Regions from separate parts of the Streptomyces sp. NBC_01384 genome, predicted to be linked through region 2. Evidence: riboswitches for the same ligand, from Rfam matches in the RefSeq annotation. Region 2 holds a riboswitch; each other region holds the start of a gene.
The links. A riboswitch is a leader RNA that binds a small molecule or an ion and turns the genes downstream of it on or off. The one in region 2 is predicted to bind cyclic di-AMP.
Positions count from the first base shown of each region.

Region 1: another riboswitch for cyclic di-AMP. It lies ahead of OG747_RS05245 (C40 family peptidase); the one in region 2 lies ahead of OG747_RS18235 (transglycosylase SLT domain-containing protein).
Region 3: another riboswitch for cyclic di-AMP. It lies ahead of OG747_RS26805 (transglycosylase family protein); the one in region 2 lies ahead of OG747_RS18235 (transglycosylase SLT domain-containing protein).

Region 1 is NZ_CP109559.1:1,203,153-1,208,814, reverse strand. It holds gene OG747_RS05270 (8-amino-7-oxononanoate synthase) at 1-570, shown strand, start outside; gene OG747_RS05265 (DUF397 domain-containing protein) at 643-867, opposite strand; gene OG747_RS05260 (helix-turn-helix domain-containing protein) at 880-1,737, opposite strand; gene OG747_RS05255 (ATP-binding protein) at 1,950-2,408, shown strand; partial or broken gene OG747_RS05250 (LysE family translocator) at 2,710-2,838, shown strand; gene OG747_RS05245 (C40 family peptidase) at 3,112-3,585, opposite strand; cyclic di-AMP (ydaO/yuaA leader) riboswitch at 3,589-3,775, opposite strand; gene OG747_RS05240 (hypothetical protein) at 4,169-4,474, opposite strand; gene OG747_RS05235 (ATP-dependent Clp protease proteolytic subunit) at 4,482-5,138, opposite strand; gene OG747_RS05230 (hypothetical protein) at 5,206-5,592, opposite strand.
Region 2 is NZ_CP109559.1:4,009,421-4,015,082, reverse strand. It holds gene OG747_RS18245 (FAD-dependent oxidoreductase) at 1-752, shown strand, start outside; gene OG747_RS18240 (HAD family hydrolase) at 1,057-1,914, shown strand; gene OG747_RS18235 (transglycosylase SLT domain-containing protein) at 1,898-2,617, opposite strand; cyclic di-AMP (ydaO/yuaA leader) riboswitch at 2,622-2,782, opposite strand; gene OG747_RS18230 (hypothetical protein) at 3,056-3,379, opposite strand; gene OG747_RS18225 (CocE/NonD family hydrolase) at 3,363-5,528, opposite strand.
Region 3 is NZ_CP109559.1:5,802,784-5,808,445, reverse strand. It holds gene OG747_RS26825 (exopolyphosphatase) at 1-149, opposite strand, end outside; gene OG747_RS26820 (DUF501 domain-containing protein) at 146-745, opposite strand; gene OG747_RS26815 (septum formation initiator family protein) at 824-1,300, opposite strand; gene eno (phosphopyruvate hydratase) at 1,453-2,748, opposite strand; gene OG747_RS26805 (transglycosylase family protein) at 3,046-3,759, opposite strand; cyclic di-AMP (ydaO/yuaA leader) riboswitch at 3,764-3,926, opposite strand; gene OG747_RS26800 (hypothetical protein) at 4,109-4,303, opposite strand; gene OG747_RS26795 (hypothetical protein) at 4,491-4,988, shown strand; partial or broken gene OG747_RS26790 (transglycosylase family protein) at 4,898-5,185, opposite strand; gene OG747_RS26785 (cytochrome P450) at 5,590-5,662, shown strand, end outside.

The sequences.
Region 1 (5,662 bases), 2.8 Mb from region 2:
CACGGAGCCGCGCTGCTCGTCGACGACGCGCACGGGCTCGGCGTCCTGGGCGATGGCGGCCGAGGCGCGCCGCACGCCGCGGGGCTGGCGGGCGCCCCGGACGTCGTCGTGACCGCCACGCTTTCCAAGTCGTTCGGCAGCCAGGGCGGCGCCGTCCTCGGCCCCGCCCCGGTCATCGACCATCTGGTCAACGCGGCGCGCACCTTCATTTTCGACACCGGGCTCGCGCCCGCGGCCGCGGGCGCGGCCCTCGCGGCGCTCAGGCTGCTGCGCCGCGAGCCGGAGCGCGCCGCCCGGGCCCGTGAGGTGGCGACGGCGCTGCACACCCGGCTGACGGCCGAGGGCCTGGAAGCCGTACGACCGGACGCCGCCGTGGTCTCCGTGCGCGCGCCGTCACCCGAGCGGGCCGTGCGATGGGCGGCGGACTGCCGGGAGGCGGGACTCGCCGTCGGCTGTTTCCGGCCCCCGTCCGTGCCGGACGGCATCTCGCGGCTGCGGCTGACCGCCCGCGCGGACCTCACCGACGCGCAGATCGAGCACGCCGTGGAGGTGATCAGCCGGAATCGGTGAACGGGCGAGGGATGAATTGGGTGGGGGCGAATGGGGTGAGGGACGGCTGAATGCGGGGTGACTGGGTGGGGGTCAGCTCAGTCCGGCGATGAAGCCCTCCCAGCTCGCAGGAGTGAAGAGCAGGGCAGGGCCCGCCTTGTTCTTGGAATCGCGCACGGCGACGAGTCCGGCCCAGGGGCCTGGGCCGGGTCGGGCCGTCTCGACGCAGTTGTTCATTCCCGTACTGCGGCTGCTGCGCAGCCACCGCAGGTCGCGGAGTGAAGTACTGGAGGGTACGTACCGAGGCAATGCAGTCATGGGGGTGCCTCCTTACGCGCCGTCACCTATCCCGGCGATGTAGTCCAACGAGTCCTCGGGTGAAAGGGCGTGGAACTGAAGGGCGTTGAAGGCCTCGGTGTAGGCCTGAAGGTCTTCTTTCCGTTCGAGGTAGAGGCTACTCGTCAAGTGGTCGAGAACAACCACATCCAGATCGCTTGTGTTCGGAAATGAGAAGATAACGAAAGGCCCGGTAACGCCGATGTGCGCCCCCGCGGCGAACGGCAGGACCTGAAGCCGCACTTGAGGAAGGGCGGCGGCCTCTCTCAACCGGTCCAGTTGCCGTGCCATGACCTCCGGCCCGCCGACCTCACGTCTTAACACCGCCTCGTCCAGGACCGCGGTCAGTTCCAGCGGCGGATTCGAACGCAGTACGTCCTGCCGGGCGAGGCGCACCTCGACGAGCGCGTCGAGTTTGCCGTCCTCGAGTCCGCCGACGGCGACCCGGGTCACCTCGCGGGCGTACTCGGGCGTTTGGAGCAGCCCCGGCACCACCGTGGTCTCCAGCGTGCGCATGCCGCTGGCCTGGGACTCCAGACTGATGAAGTCGCGGTAGGTCGGCGGAAGGACCCCGCGGTAGGCGTGCCACCAGTGGTGCCGCCCGTTGCCCTCGGAGCCGGCCAACCCGACCAGGAGCTCCCGTAATTCGGGCTCCGCGACGGCGTACGCGTCCAACAGGCGCTCCACGTCGGCCGGTTTCACCCCACTGATGCCCGTCTCGATCCGACTCACCTTCGACTGGTGCCAGCCGACGAGACGGGCCGCCTCACCACTCGTGATTCCCACCCCGGCGCGCAGCGCGCGCAGTTCGGCACCGAGCTTGCGGCGGCGCACCGCGGGACCGTGCTGCATGGCCGTACTCCTTACTCCTTCCGAGCCGCCCAAATACGCTCTGCCGTCGCAGAGTTCACCGCATCGAGCGACAGATATATGCATATCTCGGTGGATCGCACCCGTGACCGGCCCAGTAATGGCAGTCTGGCGCGAAGCACCAGTTCGGGACCGTACTCGAACCATCCGCTCCGTGTCGGACTCCGGTCCCGTGGGAAAGGGACGACGTCGCCATGGCAGATCACCAGGAAGCATCCGTCACTCTGCCGAGCGATCCCGCCTCGGTCTCCGCGGCCCGGAAATTCGTCGCCGATGTGCTGGCCGAATGGGGCCTGCCGAGCGACGCCGAAGTCGCGGACACCGTACGCCTGATCGTGTCAGAACTAGCCACCAACGCCGTCCAGCACACTTTCGGGCAGTCGCCCACCTTCACGGTGGCCGTCCGGCTCGACCGAGACGAACACCTGCGCATCGGCGTGACCGACAGCCATCCGCGCTTCCCGAAACGTTTGCCCGCCGCTGTCCAGCAGGACAACGGGCGGGGCATGGTGATCATCCGCTGGCTGACCGCCGAGTGCGGCGGCAGACTCGTGGTCCGGCCCACCCGGGAAGGGGGCAAGACGGTCTCCATCGAGCTGCCCTGGACCCTGTCGGCCCACCCGGTCACGGCCGGGGGGCCACAAGAGCCGTAAGGAGCGGCTCAGTTGGCCTGCTCTCCACCGATCCTGTCCTGCCGGTCCTGTCGCCAGTTCTGTCCTGCCGGTCCTGTCCTGCTGGTCCTCGCCAAGCCGGTCCTGCCCAAGTGGGCCCTGGCTCTACTGCTCCTGCCTCTGCTGTGCCGCGCGTCCGAAGGCGCCGCGCAGCAGGGCCCGGAAGGCCTCGGCCGCCGGTGCGGGCCGGTCGTCGGTCCGGTGGACGACGGAGATCGTACGACGCAGATCTCCCGGTTCCAGCAGCCGCGTCCCCACCGGAGTCGCCGCGGTCCTGGCCACCATGCCCGGCGCGGACTTCACCGTCGTCGTACGCAACACCCTGGTCTCGCGCCGGGCCGGGGTCGTGTGCGCGCTCGGGATCACGGGCGGGCTGCTCCTGCACACGGCGCTGGCCGTCGCCGGGGTGGCGCGCGCCCCAGGGGCCGGTTCGGGGCCCCGAGCGGGGTCGCCCGCGCCCCTGGCCCGGCAGCGGAGCCCCTGGCCGGGCAGCGGAGCCCCTGGCCGGGCAGCGGAGACCCGAGGGCGCACGGCCCCCCGGCGAGGTTGGCTCGCGCCTCGCGAGAGGACGACTGACGCCCCCGAGCGAGGCTGCTCGCGCTCCGAGGCGAGACCACTCGTGCCCCGAGGGGCGGCGGGGTCCCGGGAGGGTGCCGGCGCCACTACCGGCACCCTCCCGGGCAGGTCAGCTGACCCGGCCGTACCAGACGCTCTTCGTCCAGATCTTCTGCAGCTTCACGACCTCCCCGGTCTTCGGGGAGTGCCAGATCTTTCCCTTCCCGGCGTAGATGCCGACGTGGTACACGTTCCGGCCGGAGTGGAAGAACACCAGGTCTCCCGCTCTGCGGCTGGAGGCGGAGATGTGGTGCGTCTTGTTGTACTGCGCCGCGGCCGTACGAGGCAGCGTCTTGCCCGCCTTCTTGTACGAGTACAGCGTGAACCCGGAGCAGTCGAAACGGCGTGGCCCGGCGGCACCGTACTGGTACGGGGAGCCCTTCTTGGAAGCCGCGACCTGAAGTGCCTTCGTCGCCAGAGTGGCCGCTTCGGCGTCGGACGCGACGCCAGGGACCACGAGGCTGCCGCCCATGGCGGCGATGGTGAGCGCCGAGGCCGTACCGGCCCGGGTCCACAGCGACGGGACACGATTGAGCGCAGTCATGCGCAACCCTTCGTCAGCCGCCTGTGAAGGATGACCTGTCGGATTCGGACTGGCGAAGTAGCCCGGCCGCGTACTGCGGCTTCACCCCAAGGACCGCCCGGATCTCTCCGGCGGCCCGTCGTGCTGGGTCCTCCACTCCTGCCGATGCACATCTGTCGACCGGTCATCCGGGCAGCGGCAGGACTCGGCGTCCGCCCGGACCGCCCCGCCGTTGTGGCGGGGGCTTGTCGTCGGAAGGGATCTTCACGCATTGAAGTCGGAAAATCCGAGCGGAACCGGCGATTTGTGGGGTTACTCACCACTCACCCGTTCGGGTGGACACCCCTCTGTTCGAGGGCCGTTGGGGACACCGACGACGCCCGTACCAGCACCGGAGCACCTCATTCCGCCTCTGCGCTACGCGCGTTGCGCAACCTTTGCGGGCCCCCGAAGGGACCGGTGTCTACTCCATCAGGGGGTACGCCATCTGGTCCGTTTGAAACCCGGGCCGGACGCTTCGCCGACTCGGCGCGTGCGGCGGCCCGGGATGGACCCGGGGGCGGACCCAGGGAGGGACCGAGGGAGGGAGCGAGGTGTGGATGCGTCAACTGTCGGAGCCGGGCGGTAGCGTGACGCGGGCCGCGCGTCGCTCGCCGTCGAGGACACGCAGGGCCTGGGCCAGGGTCGGGGCGTGCACCTCGCTCTCGCCCCGCTGGTGCATCAGCGCGAGGGCGTCGCGCAGCGCCGTCGCCTTGCTGACCAGCGCCTGGGCGGCGCGCAGTCCGCGGTAGGTGTCCCCGGGGCGGGCCGGGTTGATGCGGCCGAGCAGGTCGACCACGTCGAGGTAACGGTCGATCAACTCGGCCTCGGCACGCGTCAGCGCGGGCAGCGGGGGCAGTTCGGGCACCATCGGCGGATCACCTCGCGTCGGGTGTGGCGTTCCTCGCACCGGGCGCGGTGCGCGAGGTCTTGCGGCTCGGGATGATCCCGTCCACCAGTCCGTACGCCAACGCGGCCTGCGCGTCCAGGATCTTGTCCCGCTCGATGTCGGCGGCGACTTGTTCAGGACTCTGCCCCGTGTGCCGTACGAGCATGTCCTCCAGCAGCCCTCGAGTGCGCATCAACTCCTCGGCCTGGAGGGCCAGATCGCTCGCCTGCCCCTGTACCGGCTCGGGAAGTGACGGCTGGTGGATCAGCACCCGGGCCCCCGGTAGCGCGAACCTCTTGCCCGGCGCACCGCCGGCCAGCAGCACGGCGGCGGCCGACGCGGCCTGCCCCAGACAGGTGGTCTCCACGTCGCAGCTGACGAACTGCATCGTGTCGTAGATCGCCGTCATCGCGCTGAACGAGCCCCCGGGGGAGTTGATGTACAGCGAGATGTCCTGGTCCGGTGCCAGGTATTCGAGGTGCATGAACTGCGCCATCACGTCGTTCGCCGAGGTGTCGTCGATCGGCGTCCCGAGGAACACGATCCGCTCGGCGAGCAGCTTCGAGTACGGATCCAGGGTCCGGTACCCCGCACTCGTGCGCTCGGTGAACTCGGGCAGGACGTAGCGGGCGGACGGTTCATTCATGGCACGCGCCTTCCACTGGGGGACCGTTGACGGGCTCCTGTAAAAAATGTACAGGACGTACAGAAGGTCATGGGGGTCGCTCGGCTGACAGCGAAAATCCCCGCGGAGCGAGCTGCTCCGCGGGGATTCGGCGAGGGTGACTCAGGTGAGCGGGGCCGGGGCGGGGGTGCCGTAGGAACAGGGGTGCCGTAGAAGGTGACCGGGGCCGGCCGCGGGATGTGGCGAGGTCGTTGAGGAGGTCGGCGATCTCCTTTGGCGTGATGTTGTTCGCCGGGTCGGACACCTGGGTCGCGATGCTGAAGGTCAGGGTGAGGTCGGATGACTCGGAGTCGGACGGGATGGTGGCTTCTGCCTTGAACCGGGTGCCCTTGGAGAAGACGATCGCCGCTTCGGTGGCCTCCTGTGCCTGTGTGTCCTGTGCCTGCGCCTCCGTCGCCCCGCCGGTGGCCGGCACCGCCCCCGCCGAACCCGAGTACCCCAGCAGTGAGCGTCTGGAAATCCTGGACGCGTTCCCCTCCTTTTTG
Region 2 (5,662 bases):
AGCTCGGCGGCGCCGCGGCGGACGGGCCCACACCCACCGGCCCTGTCTCGCACAGTTCCCAGCACCACGACCTCAGCCGGTTCTCCGGCAAGGAGCTGATCATCGTCGGCGCGGGCCAGTCAGCCCTGGAGACGGCGGCGCTCGCGGCGGAGGCGGGCGCGCGGGTGCGGGTGGTGTCCCGGGGCCGCGGCAAGGTCGCCTTCGGCGCGCCGCCCTGGGAGCAGCCGAAGCTGCGCCCGGAGTCGCCCTTCGGGCGTGCCTGGTCGCTGTGGGCGCTCAGTTACTACCCCCACCCCTACCGCTATCTGCCCGCCGAGGCCCGGCACTACCTGGTCCGCCGGGTACTCGGTCCCCTCGGCGCCTGGTGGCTCCGCGACCGCTTCGAGGGCAAGGTCGAGGTCAGCGAGGTCTCCGGGATTGTCGGCGCCGGTGTTTCCGGCGGACGCCCCGTCCTCTCCGTCCAGACCCTGGGCGGCCGGGCCGAGGAGCTCTCCGCCGACCATGTCATCGCGGCGACCGGCTATCGCGTCGACATCGCCGCGATGGACTTCCTCGGACACGAGTTGCGTACGGAGCTCGCGGTGAGCCGCGGTACCCCGAAGCTCGGTGCCGGGTATCGGTCCTCCGTGCCCGGGCTGTACTTCACGGGGTTGCCGGCGGCGGCTTCGTACGGGCCGGTGATGCGGTTCGTGTGCGGTACGGAGTTCGCTTCGCCGCGGCTGGCCAAACACTTGGCGGGCGCGCACGGGTGAGGTGGCCGGGGTCCGTACGGCCGAGGGGGCGGTGGCTTGTGGGCCACGCCCCCGGGCCGGGGGCAACCCATCGCTCCAGAGCATGAGTTGGGGTTCGGCGGTCACATCCGGCGGTGCCGCGTCATCCTCTGGAGTGACATTCCGCTCGGAGTTTTTTCGTACCGCCCACTTCGGTGCGTGGGGGCGGAACCGGACGTTGTACGCCTGGAACGCCCCGTACGGTGGGCTGTGTTGCTGACGGGATACCGGACGTCGTCCGGTTCACGCCGGGCCGATGAGTCGTTCGATCCGTATTCTTCGGATCATGGCCGCTCCGACTGCATATTCACTCATCGCCACTGACTTGGACGGAACGCTGCTCCGCGGCGACGACACACTCTCCGACCGGTCCCGGGCCGCGCTGGAGAGGGTGGCCGAGGCGGGCGCCCGGCATTTGGTGGTGACGGGGCGCCCGGCGCCGAGAGTACGACCGCTGCTCGACGAACTCGGCGGTGTGGGGCTGGCGGTGTGCGGCCAGGGGGCGCAGTTGTACGACCCGGCGGAGGACCGCCTGCTGTGGTCGGTGACCCTGGACAGGGAGCTCGCGGAGACGGCGCTCGGCAAGATCGAGGCGGAGGTCGGGCTGCTCTACGCGGCCGTGGACCAGGACGGCGTGGACGGGCTGACGCTCATCGAGCCGGGGTATGTGATGCCGCATCCCACGCTTCCGGCGGTACGGGTGCGCCGCCGCGACGACCTCTGGACGGAGCCGATCAGCAAGGTGTTGCTCCGTCACCCGTCATTGTCCGATGACGAGTTGGCGGCGGCGGCCCGTGGAGTGGTGGGCTCCCTGGCCACGGTCACCATGTCGGGGCCCGGCACCGTCGAACTCCAGCCATGCGGCGTGACCAAGGCGACCGGCCTGGCCCTCGCCGCCGCTCACCTCGGCCTGACCCCCGCCGAGACCATTGCCTTCGGTGACATGCCCAACGACATCCCCATGTTCGACTGGGCCGCCCACGGGGTCGCCATGGCCAACGCCCATCCGGAACTGAAGGCGGTGGCCGACGAGGTGACCCTGTCGAACGAGGACGACGGGATCGCGGTGGTACTGGAGCGGTTGTTCCCCATCGACCTCGGCGGCCCCGTCGGCTCTGTCAGCTCTGTCAGTAGGGCCCGTTGACGTTGTCGATCGAGCCGTAGACCTTCGCCGCGTAGTTGCAGGCGGCGGTGATGTTCGCGACCGGGTCGTAGGGGCTCATCGAAGTGCCCGCCACGTGGTAGGCCTTGAACGTCGGGTCGATGACCTGGAGGAGGCCCTTGGAAGGGATGCCCTTCGCGGCGTTGGAGTCCCAGTTGTTGATCGCGAGGGGGTTGCCGGAGGACTCGCGCATGACGTTGCGGTAGATGCCGTTGTAGGTTCCCGGAATCCGGTTGCGGGCCATGATGTCCAGCGACTGCTTGATCCAGCCGTCGAGGTTGTTCGTGTACTTCTTCGGGGAGGCGGCGGTGGACTTGGCGGTCACCTTTTTCGCCTTTGTCGTATTGGCGGTGCTTTTGACGGTTCTCGTGCCCACGGTCAGTGTGAGGCCCGGGGGGAGCACCGTCGGGTCGGGACCGATGACCGCGCGGTTGGCCTGGTACAGCTTCTGCCAGCCGCCGCTTGAGGGGTACTTCTGCGCGATCGTGGCCAGGGTGTCGCCCGCGACCACCTTGTACGTGATGAGCTGGACGTCAGTGGTGGTCGCGGTGACGGTGGCGGCCTGGGCGCAGGTCGCGCCCAGGATCGGGAGGGCGAGCGCGACTCCACCCATTCCCGCGGCGAGGATGCCGCGGGCGAGGAAAGTGCGGGTCTTCGGGCAGCGGCCATTACCACGTGCGGCCATGACGGATTCCTCTCCGGCGCCTGCGAGGTGAGCTGTCGGGTTCGGGCGGGAGCTGCCCGGCCGCACGATATGTGCGACTTCACCCCTAGCCGTTCCGGTGTCCGGATCGGCGGCTTACCTGGGTCCCCCGCTCCTGCCGCGCGTGTGTGTGGGTGGGGTGGAATTTTCCGGGCGGCGGCAGGATTGGGCGGTCCGTCCGGATTGACGTGAACGTATGCGAGAGCACATGTCGGGAACAAGTCCTGATTTCCCGGTGTTGATCGCTTTCACCTGGGTTTAGTGAGGGGTGAATTGCCCGATTATTCCGGAACGTGACGCTCAACTTGCCTTATGCAAAGGGAGAGTCATTGGGCGGGGGTGGGGGATGTTCCCTGTTTGCGCGTGACCCAACTCACGCGACCAAGCGTGCGTAAAGCGACAATGGCGGCAACTCGGGCATTAAGGTGCGAGCGTCCAGGCGGCCGAGTCTTCGGGCGGGGCCGGGCGCACCTCCCACACGGACAGGTCCGTGTCGGGGTCGTCGTCGGGGAGCCGGCCCGCGTTGGGCTTGAAGTAGAGGCCGTAGGCCCAGTATCCGGGGAGTTCGTGGCACATCAGGTCGGGGTGGGGGCTGAACTCATGCCCCGCGTAAGTCCTGTTGATCCTCGCCACCGCTTCGGCCCGTGAGATCCCGAAGCGCGTGACCATCTCGTCGGCCATCTCGCGGAAGTACGCGAGCATCCCCTCGTCCAGGGCCATGAGGAATTCACCGGTCCGCGCCATGCTCCTCAGGGTTGCCCATGGCACTGCCAGGACTCCAGCCCGCCGTGCGCGGGATTCTCTTCTCCCACGTCCGGTGGAAGACCACCTCGTGGCCGTCCTTGCAGATCAGTTCGTTGGAGGTGATGAACTCGCGTGCGTCGCAGGTGATTTCGGAGCGGGTCTCGACCCTCGCGTCCCAGGACAGATCCGGGCGGTGCAGACGGATCGACCACGTCGAGCGGGCGCGGGCCGAGAGGGGGTCCGACTCGACGATCGCGTACGTGTCCAGCGCGTCCTGGGTGTATTCGAGGCCGTCCGGGTGGATGAGGGTGCCGCCGTGGCGGGGGGCCACCTCCAGGCGCCATTCACCTTTTGCCACGTCACGTACGACCAGGCGTTCGGGGCGGAGTTCGTCGAGAGTGGCCGGGACGGCCACCCCGAGGGGTTCGGACTGTTCAGGCTCCCCGAAGGCGATCTCGGGGTCCGACTCCCGCGCCCGTACCGGGAGTTCGAGAGAACTGCCCGCCGGGTCCAGGGTGAAGCCCGCCTCCGAGCCCGGCTGGGGCCAGATCCACGGCCAGTACGCCGAGGAGAGGGAGAGGCGGATGCGGTGACCGGGCGGGAAGGCGTAGCCAATGGCGGTCAGGTCGAAAACCACGTCCTCCGTAGAGCCCGGTTTCCAGGAGACCGCCTGATCGGGGCCGTAGCGCGCTGACAGGTCCAGGGCACCCCGGGTGACCAGGGTCGAGGAACCGTCGGGCGCCACGTCGCACACCCGGGCGATCACCTGGCCCCAGGGGGAGTGGGACGTCAGACGCAGGCGGACCCTCGGGCGGCCCAGGATCCAGGTCTCCCCAGGGACCTCGAACTCGAAGCAGGCCGACCTCGCGTCCTCCTCCCGCTGGTTCGGCGGCAGGTCCCCGTCGTTGCCGGCGGGACGGAAGCGGCCCGCGTCCACGCCGGTGTGCTGGGGGGAGCGCACCAGTACGGGTGCACCCCGGAGCACGTACGCGATCGGGGTCACGGAGGGGGAGGGCCAGACGGCGTCGCCCACCCAGCGGCCGGGGAGGGACGGGTACGTCGTGGCCGGGGGGCGCGCGTCCATGACGTACGAGCGCAGGAGCGGGAGCGGGAGCGGCGTCGCGTCTGTGCCGGTTACGTTCGCGGCGGTCGAGTCTGTGCCGGTTGAGCCTGTGGCGGTCGCGTCTGCGTGGGTCGCGTACGCGTCGGGCGGGTTCGTGTCGGGCGCGTTCGTGTCGGTCACATCCGTGGTGGGTGGCTTGAGCCAGTGGTCCCACCAGTTCAGCGTCTCCTGGAGGAAGCCGATCGCCGGGCCCGGCGGGAGGCCCCGGTCCGGGTACTGGTGGGACCAGGGACCGATCAGGCCGCGTACCCGGTCCGGGGGGCGCAGCACCGTGTCCCGGTACGGGTCGTGCCAGCCGCCCACCGCCAGTACGGCCGCCCCGATCCCGTCGTAGCCCCCGGCTTCGCGGACGCTGTCGTGGCGCCAGTACGCGTCGCGGGTCGGGTGGGACAGCCACGTATGGATGAACGGTTCCACCGTCTCCAGGCGCTTCACCCACATGTCGCGCCACATCACCTGGCCCACGTGCGCCGGGTCGGGCGGGCGGGCGACGTGGGCGAGCAGTCTGGCCGCCCGGGCGTGTGTGTCGAGGCCGAGGGCGGAACCTCCCATGTGGTGCACGTCGTTGTCGTAGCGATCGTCGGTCGAGCAGACCGCGACGATCGCCTTGAGCGGCTCGGGCGCGAGGGCCGCGATCCGGAGGGAGGTGAAACCGCCCGAGGAGATGCCGAACATGCCCACCTTGCCGCTGCACCAGGGCTGGGCGGCCAGCCAGTGGATCACCTCCACCCCGTCGGCCCGCTCGACCTCCCCGGACTCGTCCGACGGCATGCCCTCCGAGTTGCCGTGGCCGCGGGCGTCCACCCGGATGGAGGCGTAGCCGTGGCCCGCGTACCAGGGGTGGCGCTGCCAGTCGCGGGGCGCGGTCCAGTCGGTGAGGCGGGCGGGGAGGTATTCGAAGAGGGTGGGTACGGGGGCGTCGGTCAGTGGGCGCCATACGCGCGCGTACAGACGGGTGCCGTCCGGGAGTGGGATCCAGAGGTCCTTGTGGTTCGTCTCGTAGGGAAAGGACGTACGGATGTGCATGCTCATCACGGTGTCCTTGGTGTCCTGGTGTCCTGGTGTCTGTGTCTTTGGTGTCCCCGGTGGTCTCGGTGTCCTCGTCGCCTTCGTTCTCTTCGGCGGCCGGCCCTCGAGTGATTCGTTATATATCCGGTCGT
Region 3 (5,662 bases), 1.8 Mb from region 2:
AGCCGTCCGGTGCGGTCGACGCCCTGACCGAGCCGGACGATGATCATCCGCCGGTCCAGCTCGACGAGTTCACCCGTCTCAGGGTTCGCGTCGGCGACGAGCAGCCGGATGGAGTTCGTACCGCAGTCGATGGCGGCGACACGGGTCACTTGTCGTCCTCCCTGTCCGTCTCGTCCAGACCGAAGAACCCGCCTCCGTTGGCACCGAGCTTCAGGATGTCCTCCTGAGTCTGCATCGGCATCACACACGGGCCCTTGGCCCACCACTCCGGCAGCATCGCGATCGCCTCGTCCCCGAGGGGGTTCACTCCCGGCCCCGCGGCCAGGGAGTGCGCCACCAGTACGTGCAGACACTTCACCCGGTCCGGCATGCCCCCCGCGCTCGGGAAGCCCTCCAGCACCTCGATGGCGTCGCGACGCGCGATGTAGTCCTCGTGGGCGGCCCGGTACGCGGCGGCCAGCTCGGGATCGGTCGCCAGCCGCTCCGTCATCTCCTTCATGACGCCGCCTGCCTCCAGCGTGCCGATCGCGGAGGCCGCCCGCGGGCACGTCAGGTAGTACGTCGTCGGGAACGGCGTACCGTCGGGCAGCCGGGGCGCCGTCTCGACCACGTCGGGCTGACCGCAGGGACAGCGGTGCGCGATCGCACGCAGCCCGCGCGGCGGCCGGCCGAGCTGTTGCTTGAATGCCTCGACGTCCGCGTCGGTCGGCTCGGTGCGCGGGGTGGGCGGCGGGGGCGTTTCCATGCCTGTGCTCAAGTCTCTTTCTTCATCAATTCACCGGTTCACCAGTTCGTCGGTTCACCAGTTCACCGGTTCGTCGGGTCAGCGGTCGGAGCGGTCCGACTTGTCGACGCCGTCCCAGACATTGGCGTACCAGGGGCGGGCTGCCACCCCCGGGTTCGTACGCGACTGCTTCGCCGCGGTCGGGTCGATCACGACGTATCCGGTCTCGCCCGGCATCACATAGTGCAGCCGTTCCCGGATCTGCTGCTTCGCGTACGCGTCGTCCTGCCAGCGCGCCTTCAGGTCACGCAGCTGTTCGACCCGCGCGCGGGCCTGCTCCCGCTGGCGCTCCAGATCGGCGATCTCGGCGCGCTGGGACACGTACTGCCTTATCGGGTAGGCCAGGGCCACGATCAAGGAACAGAGTACGAGAGCGAGGAGCGCGGCGCGGCCCGTCAGCCGCGAGCGGCGGGCCTGCCGCTTGGTCTGCGAGCGGTAGACCCGGGCCGCCGTCTGCTCGCCGAGCAGCCGCAGCCTGGTCGCGGTGGAGAACCGGTCCCTGTCCTTCCCGGCCATGAGTCCCGCCTCCCCAGTACTACGGTCCCGTCATGTGCGTACGTCCCCGCACACGGTACGGGACCGAGTACGGGGACGTACGTACGACTGGCTAAGGATGGGCCCTGCCGATGGCCATGGCTCGGCCCTGCCGAGGTCAGCCCTTGCTGTGCTTACTGGTTCGCAGAGCGAAACCGCGGGAACGCCGAGCGGCCCGCGTACACCGCGGCGTCGTCGAGGATCTCCTCGATGCGCAGCAGCTGGTTGTACTTGGCGACACGGTCCGAGCGGGCCGGGGCGCCGGTCTTGATCTGACCGCAGTTCACCGCGACGGCGAGGTCGGCGATGGTGACGTCCTCGGTCTCGCCGGAGCGGTGGGACATCATGCACTTGAAGCCGTTGCGCTGGGCCATCTCTACGGCGTCCAGGGTCTCGGTCAGCGAGCCGATCTGGTTCACCTTGACGAGCAGGGCGTTCGCGGAGCCCTCCTCGATGCCACGGGCCAGGCGCTCCGGGTTGGTGACGAAGAGGTCGTCGCCGACGATCTGGACCTTGTCGCCCAGCTTGTCGGTGATGACCTTCCAGCCGGCCCAGTCGTCCTCGTACAGCGGGTCCTCGATGGAGACCAGCGGGTACGCGGAGACGAGCTCCTCGTAGTACTCGGTCATCTCGGCGGCCGAGCGGGACTTGCCCTCGAACTCGTACTTGCCGTCCTTGTAGAACTCGGACGCGGCGACGTCGAGCGCGAGCGCGATCTGCTCGCCGGGGATGTAACCGGCCTGCTTGATGGCCTCGAGGATGAGGTCGAGCGCGGCACGGTTGGACTCCAGGTTCGGGGCGAAGCCGCCCTCGTCGCCCAGGCCGGTGGACAGACCCTTGGTCTTCAGCACCTTCTTGAGGGTGTGGTAGACCTCGGCGCCCCAGCGCAGGGCCTCGGAGAAGGACTCCGCGCCGATCGGGGCGATCATGAACTCCTGGATGTCCACGTTGGAGTCGGCGTGCGAGCCGCCGTTCAGGATGTTCATCATCGGAACGGGCAGCAGGTGCGCGTTCGGGCCGCCCAGGTAGCGGAAGAGCGGGAGGTCGGACGCCTCGGAAGCGGCGTGCGCGACGGCGAGCGAGACGCCGAGGATGGCGTTGGCGCCGAGGGAGCCCTTGTTGTCGGTGGCGTCCAGGTCGAACATCGCCTGGTCGATCAGGCGCTGCTCGGTGGCGTCGTAGCCGACGAGCTCCGGGCCGATCTGCTCGATGACGGCGAGGACGGCCTTCTCGACACCCTTGCCGCCGTAACGGTTGGGGTCACCGTCACGGAGCTCGATGGCCTCGAAGGCCCCCGTGGAGGCGCCGGACGGGACGGCGGCACGACCGGTGCTGCCGTCGTCGAGGCCGACCTCGACCTCGACCGTGGGGTTGCCTCGGGAGTCCAGGATTTCCCGGGCTACGACGACGTCGATGGACGGCACGAGCATCTCCTTCTGGGATGTGACGCGGGTAACGCGGAACCTGTGATGACTCCGCGACATGAGCCTAACCGCCCCGGGGGGATCGGCCAGCCGGTCGCCCACCCTTTGGGCAGAACTGAACGTACACATTGTTTCAGAACGGAACAAAAACGGAAACAAAAAACCCCGCTCCAGTGCGTACGGGGGAACACGCACCGGAGCGGGGGGCCCGTGGGGACGGGGGGTGGTCCTCATCGGTGTCTCCAGTGTGGAGACCCCTTCTATGAGGGACCTGTCATTCAGCTGGGGCGAAGCTGCCGATCATCAGCCGAGGTGCAGCTGCTGACCCGGGTAGATGAAGTCCGCGTCGTCGATGATGTCCTTGTTCAGCTTGAACAGCTGCTGCCAGCCACCCTTGACCTTCTTCTTCTCGGCGATCGAGCCGAGGGTGTCGCCCTTGACGACCTTGTACGCGCCGTCGCCCTTCTTGACCTTCTTGCCGGTCGGGGTGGACACGGTCTTCTCGACGGCCGGGCGGGTCGCCGAACGGGAGGCCGCGGTGTCCGCCGACCGGGTGGTACCGGCGCTCGCCGAGCTGGAAGAGCCCGAAGAGGTGGAGGGGGTGGACGGGCTGGACGGGGTGCCGCTCGCACCACCGGTGTACGCGGCGCTCGACAGACCCGTGCCGCAGGTCGGCCAGGCGCCCTTGCCCTGCGCGGCGAGGACCTTCTCGCCGATGGTGATCTGCTCGGACTTGGAGGCCTGGTCGGCGGTGGAGGAGTACGCGGTGCCGCCGTACGCGGCCCAGGTGGAGGCCGAGAACTGCAGACCGCCGTAGTAGCCGTTACCGGTGTTGATGGACCAGTTGCCGCCGGACTCGCACTGGGCGACGGTGTCCCACTCGGAGGTGGTGGCGGCGGAGGCGCTGCCGGCCGCCATCAGCGGGGCGGCGATGGCGATGCCGGTGACACCGGCGAGCGTGGCGATACGGGTGGCCTTGTTCGGACGGCGGTGCTTGCCCTTGCTGGAAAGCAGCATGGAGTGATCCCCTCACCGACGCCTGCGAGGTGAGCTGTCGGGTTCGGGCGGGTGAGTGCCCGGCCGTGCGCTCTGGGCGCACGGCTTCACCCCAAGCCGCTCCGGTCAACTACCGGGCGCGGCGCTTACCTTGGGTCCCCCGCTCCTGCCTACGGCGCTGACGCGTCGACTGTTCCCGTGCGGCCGTTGGCAGGATTCGGCGTTGCGACCGTCGGGGCCCGCTGTGGCGAGCGGTGATGACCGTAAGCAGTCGATCCGGTGAATTCCAAAGACGATCAGGGCCTTTGAGATCCATATCTCACTCGCGCCAAACCGGACATTCCACGACGAACCATGACGTGAACTGCCCCTACTTTTCGCCCGATTGAGCACCAACTGCAAGGCTCTGACCGGGAAGGATGAGGTTCGGGTCGACGCCGACGGTCTTCTTGTTCGTGTCGTACAACTCGGTCCATCCGCCTTCGAGATCAAGGGCGTCGGCGATGGTGCAGAGGCTGTCTCCGATACGAACGACGTACAAACCGTCGATGACCTCACGGGACACACCGGAGTCGCGGGAGGCATGCCGGCCGGAGGCGTCGTCGGTACGACCGTCCAGCAGACTGTCGGTCGCACTCTCGTCGGCGCTGCCGCCGCGGTGACGTCCGGCGCCGGTCGTCGCACCCTCGGACGTAGTCGAAGAGTCATCGTTCTGCCCGGAGTTGTCCGAGTCGCTGCTCTTCGTCCCATCCGTGGCCGAGCTGTCGGTTCCCTGGGTGTCGCCGGTCGCGGCCTTCGTCGTGCTCTCGGTCGCATTCGGGGATGAAACGGACGAAGGCGAGTCAGATGAAGACGAATCGGATGACGGCGAACCGGACGGCGACGCGTCGCCTGATGAACCGGACGAACCAGATGAACCAGACGAAGTGGACGAACCCTTCGAACTCGATGATTTCGTCGAGTTCGTCGAGTTCGTCGAGTTCGTGGAGCTGGACGAGCTGAACGAGCTCGACGCATCGGGTGTGCTCGACGAGTCGTTCGCCACGCCCGTGTCGACCGCGACGTCACCGGATTTCTTGCTGAGTCCGGAGAGCGGTCCGCAGGTGGGCCAGGCGACGAGACCCCGGCCGTCGAGCACCTTCTCGGCGATGGCTATCTGCTGCGAGCGGCTGGCCTCGTCGGCGCTCGGCGCGTACTTGAGGCCGCCGTACTTCTCCCAGTCGGCCTGGCTCATTTGGAGCCCGCCGTAGTACCCGTTGCCGCTGTCGGCGCTCCACTGGCCGGCGCTCTCGCACTCCGCGACCCGGTCCCAGGTGGTGCCGTCGGCCGCGTGCGCGCTCGCGGCACCGAGCAACGGGATCGCGATCGCCGATCCGGTCACTCCTGCCGCGACGATGAGGGCCGGGGCCTGACGGGGGCGACGATGGCGGCCGTTCCCGGAGAGCATGCGGAAGCCTTTCGCGTGACAGCAGGTGACTACGCGGCGGATGAGCCGCGTTGACGAGTGAACGTATCCGCACCCGATCACTTGTCACAAGTCGATGCAGCGCAGATCACGTGAAGATCACAGAGTTGATGATGCGTCAGGTTTGCGACAGCCCCCGGCACGGCTCCGACGCACCTCCGGCCTGCCTCCGACACGCGCGGTCGACCCTGGGGGACGAGGACGCGGTTGAAGCGCTTTTGGTGTGCGTCAGCGACGAGACGGTCCATCTCGGGTCGGCTCTCCATGGCCCCGGACACGGCTTCGTCCACGTAGGACTCATAGACGGTGACTTCCGGATGTTGGTCAAGCCATCCGTCGGAGTCCTCGCCCACGCAACGCAACGTGACTCCCGGTACCGTCACCCCGTGAACGCCCCACATTTCGAACCTGAACTCTTCACCTGGGAGTTCGCCGCCGACCCCTACCCTGCCTACGCAT